2 regions of the Synechococcus sp. RS9916 genome follow, and region 2 is predicted to be linked to the other one. Evidence: predicted binding sites of a transcription regulator. Region 2 holds the regulator's gene; the other holds the start of a gene.
The links. Region 2 encodes HrcA, which represses chaperone genes, less so after heat shock. Its sites were predicted from a motif close to TTAGCACTCNNNNNNNNNGAGTGCTAA; they were not measured.
Positions count from the first base shown of each region.

Region 1: groES (co-chaperone GroES) is a predicted target of HrcA. The motif match lies at 1,718-1,744, and genes of this name have one in related genera.

Region 1 is NZ_DS022299.1:1,445,994-1,450,411, forward strand. Features, by position in the region: gene groL (chaperonin GroEL) at 1-1,216, opposite strand, end outside; gene groES (co-chaperone GroES) at 1,336-1,647, opposite strand; gene atpD (F0F1 ATP synthase subunit beta) at 1,899-3,359, shown strand; gene atpC (ATP synthase F1 subunit epsilon) at 3,437-3,838, shown strand; gene RS9916_RS07930 (CapA family protein) at 4,018-4,418, shown strand, end outside.
Region 2 is NZ_DS022299.1:1,732,804-1,737,221, forward strand. Features, by position in the region: gene RS9916_RS09330 (DUF3352 domain-containing protein) at 1-1,607, opposite strand, end outside; gene RS9916_RS09335 (rhodanese-like domain-containing protein) at 1,685-2,047, shown strand; gene hrcA (heat-inducible transcriptional repressor HrcA) at 2,044-3,084, shown strand; gene trpB (tryptophan synthase subunit beta) at 3,106-4,362, opposite strand; gene RS9916_RS09350 (class I SAM-dependent methyltransferase) at 4,402-4,418, opposite strand, start outside.

The sequences.
Region 1 (4,418 bases), 290 kb from region 2:
CAACAGCTGCCTTGGTGGCATTGATGGCGTCTTCGAGACGAAGCTTCTTGTCCTTCATCTCGGTTTCGGTGGCTGCACCCACCTTCACCACGGCCACACCACCGGACAGCTTGGCCAGGCGCTCCTGGAGCTTTTCCTTGTCGTAGGTGGAGTCGGTCTCGTCCATCTGCTTCTTGATCTGCTCACAGCGAGCGTCAACAGCAGCCTCATTGCCCTCGGCAACGATGGTGGTGGTGTCCTTGTTGATGGTCACGCGGCGGGCGGTGCCGAGCATTTCAAGCTTGGCGTTCTCCAGCTTGAGGCCGGCGTCCTCGGTGATCAGCTGACCATTGGTCAGCACAGCCATGTCTTCGAGCATGGCCTTACGACGGTCGCCGAAGCCAGGAGCCTTCACAGCAGCCACGTTGAGGACACCGCGCAGACGGTTCACCACCAAAGTGGCGAGGGCTTCCTTCTCGATGTCCTCAGCGATGATCAGCAGAGGCTTGCCGGTGCGGGCGATCTGTTCGAGCACAGGCACCAGGTCCTGCACCAGACCGATCTTCTTATCGGTGAGGAGGATGTAGGGCTCGTCAAGAACAGCCTCCATCCGCTCGGTGTCGGTGGCGAAGTAGGGGGAGATGTAGCCCTTGTCGAAGCGCATGCCCTCGGTGACCTCAAGCTCGGTCTCCATGGACTTGCCCTCTTCGAGGGAAATCACACCTTCCTTGCCAACCTTGTCCATGGCATCGGCGATCATCTTGCCGACTTCTTCGTCGTTGCCTGCAGAGATGGTGCCCACCTGGGCGATGGCATTGCTGTCAGCAATCGGCTTGGCGTGCTCCTTGATCTTGGAGACCAGGAAGTCGGAGGCCTTGTCAATGCCCTTCTTAAGGGTGATCGCGTTAGCGCCGGCCGCCACGTTGCGCAGACCCGCCTTCACCATGGCGTGGGCCAGAACGGTGGCGGTGGTGGTGCCGTCACCAGCAGCGTCGTTGGTCTTGGAAGCTGCCTGACGGATCAGAGCCACACCGGTGTTCTCGATGTGATCCTCGAGCTCGATCTCCTTGGCGATGGTGACGCCGTCATTGATGATCTGAGGAGAACCGAACTTCTTCTCCAGCACCACGTTGCGGCCTTTAGGGCCGAGGGTGACAGCAACGGACTCCGCCAGGATGTCGATGCCTTTCTCGAGAGCGCGACGGGCGTTCTCGTTGTAGATGATGCGCTTGGCCATGGGGGGCGATCTGAATTTGGGTTAGTGAAAAAATCTTTGGCTTCAGTCCAGAAGCCGGCAGTGACAACGTCGGCGCAACAGGCGAGCTCTCAGCTGTCGACGCGTCAGTCGACGAGGCGTCAGTTGACGACAGCCAGGATGTCCTTCTCGGACAGCAGAACGTATTCATCACCACCGAGCTTGATGTCGGTACCGGCGTACTTGCTGTAGAGCACCTTGTCGCCAACACCAACTTCAGGAGCCTGACGGCTGCCATCGTCATTGCGCTTACCAGGACCCACCTGGACCACCTCACCCACCTGGGGCTTTTCCTTGGCGGTGTCAGGCAGAAGAATGCCGCCGGCAGTGGTTTCTTCAGAGGCAGACACCTTGATGAAGATGCGATCTCCGAGGGGCTTGACGGTGGAGACGCTGAGGGAAACAGCAGCCATGGTTGATTGCAGAAGCAGAAACGAAGGCGCCAGGCGCCGTGCATCGACAGAGAAGCACTTAAGAAAGCGCCTGGCACTCAAGGTCGACGAGTGCCAACCTATGTGTCTGCGATGGGGTCCGACCAGCACCTGAGCGTGCGGGTGACCGAACCGTGCTGAGCTGCCGGTTGCGGTGGTATCGTTGCGCCGCTCAGGAAGGGAATGCCTTCAGAGCAATTGGTTGCTCCGTTCCCTCGAATTCTTCCTCTCTTATGGCTGCTGCTGCTACCGCCGGTACCAAGGGTGTTGTCCGCCAGGTGATCGGTCCGGTTCTGGACGTGGAATTCCCTGCCGGCAAGCTGCCCAAAATCCTGAATGCCATTCGGATTGAAGGCAAAAACACTGCTGGTGAAGACGTTGCACTGACCGCAGAAGTGCAGCAGTTGTTGGGCGACCACCGCGTGCGCGCTGTTGCCATGAGCGGCACCGACGGCCTTGTGCGCGGCATGGAAGCCGTTGACACCGGTGCAGCCATCTCCGTGCCCGTTGGTGAAGCCACGCTCGGACGCATCTTCAACGTGCTGGGTGAGCCCGTTGACGAGCAGGGCCCTGTGAAGGCCACAGCCACAGCCCCGATCCACCGCGAAGCCCCCAAGCTGACCGAGCTTGAGACCAAGCCCAAGGTTTTCGAGACCGGCATCAAGGTGATCGACCTCCTGGCTCCCTACCGCCAGGGCGGCAAGGTCGGCCTGTTCGGAGGTGCCGGCGTGGGCAAGACCGTGCTGATCCAGGAGCTGATCAACAACATCGCCAAAGAGCACGGCGGCGTGTCTGTGTTTGGCGGTGTGGGTGAGCGCACCCGCGAAGGCAACGACCTCTACGAGGAATTCAAGGAATCCGGAGTGATCAACTCCGAAGACCTGTCCAAGTCCAAGGTGGCCCTTTGCTACGGCCAGATGAACGAGCCCCCCGGCGCCCGCATGCGCGTCGGCCTGTCGGCTCTCACCATGGCTGAGCACTTCCGCGATGTGAACAAGCAGGACGTGCTGCTGTTCGTCGACAACATCTTCCGTTTTGTGCAAGCCGGTTCCGAGGTGTCCGCGCTTCTGGGCCGCATGCCTTCGGCTGTGGGCTACCAGCCCACCCTGGGTACCGACGTGGGCGCTCTTCAGGAGCGCGTCGCCTCCACCCTGGAAGGTTCGATCACCTCGATCCAGGCCGTCTACGTCCCCGCTGACGACCTCACTGACCCCGCTCCTGCCACCACCTTCGCCCACCTCGACGCCACCACGGTGCTGAACCGTGCCCTGGCTTCCAAGGGCATCTACCCCGCTGTGGACCCCCTCGATTCCACCAGCACCATGCTCCAGCCCGCGGTTGTGGGTGATGAGCACTACCGCACCGCTCGCGCCGTACAGTCCACCCTGCAGCGCTACAAAGAGCTCCAGGACATCATTGCGATTCTGGGTCTCGACGAACTGTCCGAAGACGATCGTCAGACTGTGGATCGCGCTCGCAAGATCGAGAAGTTCCTCTCCCAGCCCTTCTTTGTGGCTGAGATCTTCACTGGCATGCCTGGCAAGTACGTGAAGCTGGAAGAAACCATCAGTGGCTTCAACCAGATTCTCGCCGGCGAGCTCGACCACCTGCCCGAGCAGGCTTTCTACCTGGTGGGCAACATCGAGGAAGTGAAGGCCAAGGCTGAGAAGATCGCAGCTGACGCCAAGGGCTGATCAAGACACGAGGACGTCAGCAGACGTCCTCAATTCCTTTGATCCAGGCTTTTTTCGCACCCACGTTCTGACTCCCCATGTCCCTCACCCTCCGCGTGCTGGCGCCCGACCAGAGCGTGTTTGATGGCAGCGCTGACGAGGTCATCCTCCCCAGCACCACCGGCCAGCTCGGCATTCTTCCTGGGCACGTGTCCCTTCTGGCAGCCCTTGATGTTGGCGTTCTTCGCGTTCGCAACAACAACGGATGGCAATCCATCGCTCTGATGGGCGGCTTCGCTGAAGTGGAATCCGACGATGTCACCGTTTTGGTGAACGCTGCCGAATTGGGCAGCGGCATCGACAGCAGCACTGCTGAGGCTGAACTGGAGAAGGCCAAAGCTGAAGTGACCCGGCTTGAAGGCCAGCCCGCTTCACCCGAAAAAGTGAAGGCACAACAGTCTTACGACCGTGCCCGCGCTCGCGCCCAAGCCAGCAAGTAAGGCTTTCCCTCAAGGCATTAAAAACGCCCCACTCCGGGGCTTTTTTAATGCCTCAGCAACGACTTCACGCAGCAAACAAGGCTTTCACACCATTGCGATGCAACTCTTGCATCTGAATTGAATCAATCATTCCAGCGAAGCGAAAGAGCCTAAACTCAAAGCACTTGATTGCAAGGCACGTGAACAATAAAGCCTTCTTTGCCGCTGGAATCATTGCAGTCGCAGCTTCGGCGACCGCTCAAGACGCCTTTTCCAAAGAGGCAACAACCAACGCGCCAACGAGCAACCGAGTCGCCAGCAAGCCTCAAACCACGCGCCCAACAGAATTTACATTTACAGCATTCGGTGATGCGGGATGGGCCGAAACGCATACGGCAAGAGCTCCATACAGCGCCGGCTTTAAAAAAGCATTTGACCGCTTCAACCAAAAGCAAAATACACTGGGAGACATTAATTACATCAACTGGGAAACAAGCATCGGAACACAGTGTGACCAGTTCTGGGCAAGCCACTCCCCAAGCACATACGCATTTCTCACTCATCCTCGGGAGCTTGAAGACGCCATCAAGCTGGGGTTCAA
Region 2 (4,418 bases):
TCACTGCCATCAGGCTGTTCACGACCCGTGGCGTTGTCAGATGACGATGCCGGTCCGACAGCCAGCGCCAGGCCCTGAACCGGTTCGAGCAGAGACCGACCCGCCACGGTTTGCACAAACGCCCAAGGCCGCCACTCCCGCAGCTGCACGCGACTGAGTGGGGCGGCCAGCGCCAGCTGCTGTGGGAGTCGGGTCTCCCGATCCGCCAGGGCGGTCAGCTGCTGGAGCCTTGGTTGCAGCGCTTTCTCGTCGCGGCGCTGTTGCAAGGCATCCAGGCTGCCACCCCACCACTCCTGGTTGCCATCCTTGGCCAGGGCCACCGCCAACTGAGCCTGGAGCGAATCGGTGCCATGGCTGCGTTTGCGCTGGAGCTTGGTCCAGACCGTGAGTGGACCTCGATCGGCCTCCAGCGACGACGCGGCGAGACCCTGTTGCTGCAAGGCCGCATCAACAGCTTCCGAGCCGGGGTGACCAGCCCGGGTACCCAGCAACCAGCCCTGAGACTGTTGTTCCCACAACAGAGGGCCATCGGTGCGGGTGGTGATCGCATCCACAGCAGGTGCAGAGAGAGCCTTCAGCTGCGCCAGAACAACGGGACCAAGCCATTGCGCCAGCGGGTCGTCACTCTCAGGCTGCAACAGCGCTGACGGGTTGTTGAGCAGGGCCAACGCCTGGGCATCACCGCCGGCTCCGCTCAACAAAGCCTCCCCTGCAGCTGCTGCACCACCTGAGGAGCCAGCGGAGACAACAGGAGCACGAAAGCGCAACATGCCATCCACGCTCAGATCAGCCCCCTGCAACCCGAGGGCCGCCACCAGACCTTCCAAGTCGGGATGCTGCACCAGCTCAGCAGGCATCCCCAGCCACGTGCTGAGAGCCTGCGGTGAAGCCGTCACGACGGCGACCCCTTCACCCAATTGATTGAGGCGTTGCTTCAGATCCTCATCCCCGAGCTGATGCATTGCATCGAGCTGGGAGACATCGAGGGCCTGCTCGAGCACCCCCCGGCCGGATGCCAACAGCAACAGGTCGTCGTCGATCAGAGCTGTGGCGAGGGGCTGGGGGTCCCTGCCCAACAGCGCACCACGGCCACTGATCACCCCCATGCCGCGATACCGGCTGATCTGCAGATCCGTTCCAGCCAGGCTGCGGGTCTGCCAGAAGCGCTGCAGGAAGCGTTTGGCACCATCCTGATCACGGCTGGAAAGGGCCAGCACCCAGCCAAGACGGCCTTCCCCTGGCGCTGGATCCAGCAGCGAGAGGCTCACCTGAGGGCCGATCCAATCGGCCAATTCATCACTGAACTCAAGACCCGCCAAAGCGAAGGCACCATCCCGCAACTGCTGAACGGCATCCCGCGCATCCCGGCGTTGCTTCGCAGGTGCGACAGCCTGGGCGTAGGCGGGAAGACGCCCTGGATCGACGAGCCAATGCAGGCTGAGGGCCGACTGACGGGGAACGAAACGGGCTGCCCGCGGGAGCTCGAGGGGCTGCTGCGCGAGTCGCAGCGGACTCTGCTGCGCCATCGCCCACCACAAGCCAGCAGCAGCGGTAAGCATCACCACCACTGAAGCAGCAACTGCGAGAAAAAAGGAGCGGGCCTTCATGGGCCGGCGATCAGGTCACTTGACGACATCTTTATCCATCTGCGGGTGGATGCCAGGGGTGGCTTCAGAATTCCGCCATGCCTGATACCTCTCCCGACGGCCTGCCCAGGCCCCTCTCCGCCAAGGAGCTGCAGCGACTTCTGAACGACACGCCGCGCCCCAGGATCGTGGATGTGAGGGAACAGCAAGAGTTGGTCATCGCTCCTTTCCCTGGCCCCGTGGAGCATTTACCCCTCAGTGCTGCCGAGCAATGGATGGAGGGACTGCCTGAACAATTCGAGATTGACCAACCCGTGGTGGTGCTTTGCCACGCCGGCGTCCGCAGCTGGCAATTCGGTTGCTGGCTCCTCGCGCAACGGCCAGAGCTCAGCGTCTGGAACCTTGAGGGGGGCATCGATGCCTGGAGTGTGCAGGTCGATCCCAGTGTTCCGCGGTACTGAGCAAACCCCCGTACGATCGCGCTGGTGACACCAACGCCGTGGATTCCCTGCCCAGCCGACAACAGGAGGTGCTGCGGGCGACGGTTCATCACTACGTGGACACGATCGAGCCAGTGGGCAGCCGCACCCTGGTGAAACGGTTCGGGCTGCAGGCCAGCTCCGCCACCGTGCGTTCGGCAATGGGGGCCCTGGAGCAGCGAGGCCTGCTGACCCAGCCACACACCTCCGCGGGCCGCGTGCCCAGTGCAAAGGGATACAGGCACTACGTGGATTGCCTGCTCCCTCAACCGGGGGCAGCCGCTCAGTATCTCGAGCAGGAGCTAACCCAACTCAGCCTGCGGTGGGCCGCCCTCGACGACCTGCTGCAACAGATGACCCGCAGGCTCACCGATTTCACCGGTCTGATGAGCCTGATCACCCATCCGAGCCGCCGGCAACCGGCCCTGGAGGCCATTCGGCTGGTGCGCAGTGACGATCGTCTGCTGGTGATGCTGGTGGAGAACTCCAGCCAAGCCCACCACCTCAATCTGCGGCTTCCACACGGCAGCGAGGGGCAAATCGAGGCGATGGAGGCATGGACGCGACGCCAACTGGCGCAGAACGGCAACGGTGGGCTCGACTGGCAAGCCCTACCCAGGGAACTGCAGGCCTGCGGCCGTCCTTTGCGTGATGCCATCAACAGCCACCAGCAGCGGCAAACACCCCAGGAAGCGACGGCCCTATTCCATGGCGTGTCACGGCTGATCGCTGAGCCGGAATTCAGCCAGAGCGCACGTGTCCGCCCGCTGCTGGAACTGATGGATGAGCAACCAACCGCCCTGGTGCCGGCAGACGGCTCCCCCAGCAGTGGGGTGTGGATCGGCGAGGAGCACCCCCAAACGGAGCTGCACCACTGCTCCGTGGTGCAGGCGACGTACCGAAGCGGGGGCGAAGGCATCGGCCAGGTGGCCCTGGTGGGCCCGATGCGCATGGCCTATGCAACGGCCCTGGCTGCGGTCCAATCGGTGGCCCGCACCCTCGAGCGTTTACTGGCCTGAAGCCGCAGGGGAAGGGACGCCTCAGCCCCCCAACGCACTGCCGAGCTTCTCAGCCACCGTGTTGACATCCTTGTCGCCGCGGCCACTGCAGTTGATCACCACTTCAGTGCCATCGGGAAGTGTGGGGCAAAGGGTCTCCAACCAGGCGAACGCATGGGCGGTTTCCAGGGCCGGAATGATGCCCTCGAGCTGACTCACCAGTTGCAGGGCTGCGAGTGCTTCCGCATCAGTCACCGCCCCATATTCCGCACGACCGATCTCGCGCAGGTAGCTGTGCTCTGGGCCAACGCCGGGATAGTCGAGGCCCGCACTAATGGAGTGCGCCTCTTGAATCTGGCCGTCTTTGTCTTGCAGGAGGAGGCTCATCGCACCGTGCAGCACGCCAGCACGCCCTTCCGTCATGGTGGCGGCATGGCGACCGGTCTCAACCCCATCGCCTGCTGCCTCAACGCCGATCAGGCGCACGTCAGGGCAGGTCACAAACTCATGGAACAGGCCCATGGCGTTGGAACCACCACCAACACAAGCCAGGAGGACATCCGGTAGGCGACCGAAGGCCTCACTGCATTGCTGGCGCGTTTCTCTGCCGATCACCGCATGGAAATCGCGGACCAACATCGGATAGGGGTGGGGTCCCGCAACGGAACCAAGGATGTAGTGGGTCGTTTCCACATTGGTCACCCAGTCGCGGATCGCTTCGCTGGTGGCGTCTTTCAAGGTGGCGGTGCCAGCCGTCACCGGTTGCACGGTGGCACCGAGCAAGCGCATGCGGAAGACGTTGAGGGCCTGACGGCGCATGTCTTCAGCGCCCATGTAGATGACGCACTCCAAGCCGAAGCGCGCACACACGGTGGCGGTGGCCACGCCGTGCTGACCCGCTCCGGTCTCGGCAATGATCCGCTTTTTGCCCATGCGCAGGGCCAATAGCGCTTGGCCAAGGGCGTTGTTGATCTTGTGGGCGCCGGTGTGATTGAGGTCCTCCCGCTTGAGCCAGATGCGGGGGCCGCCGTCAGCGCGGCGGTAATGGGCCGTCAATCGCTCCGCCTCATAGAGCGGTGTCGCACGCCCCACATAGGACCGGAGCAACCGGTCGAGCTCTGATGTGAAGGCAGGATCACTCCAGGCTTGGGCCGCCGCTTGTTCCAGCTCGGCAAGCGCCGGCATCAGGGTTTCGGGCACGTATTGCCCCCCAAAGCGACCGAACCGGCCCGAAGCGGCAGGCCGTGAACTCACGGCCAGATCCTGAGCGGTGGGCTTAGGGGGCAGGGTGCTGGTCACAGAGCGTCTGACCGCGCGTGCGGCCGCTGAAGCGTTGACTCAGCGTAAGCAGGCGA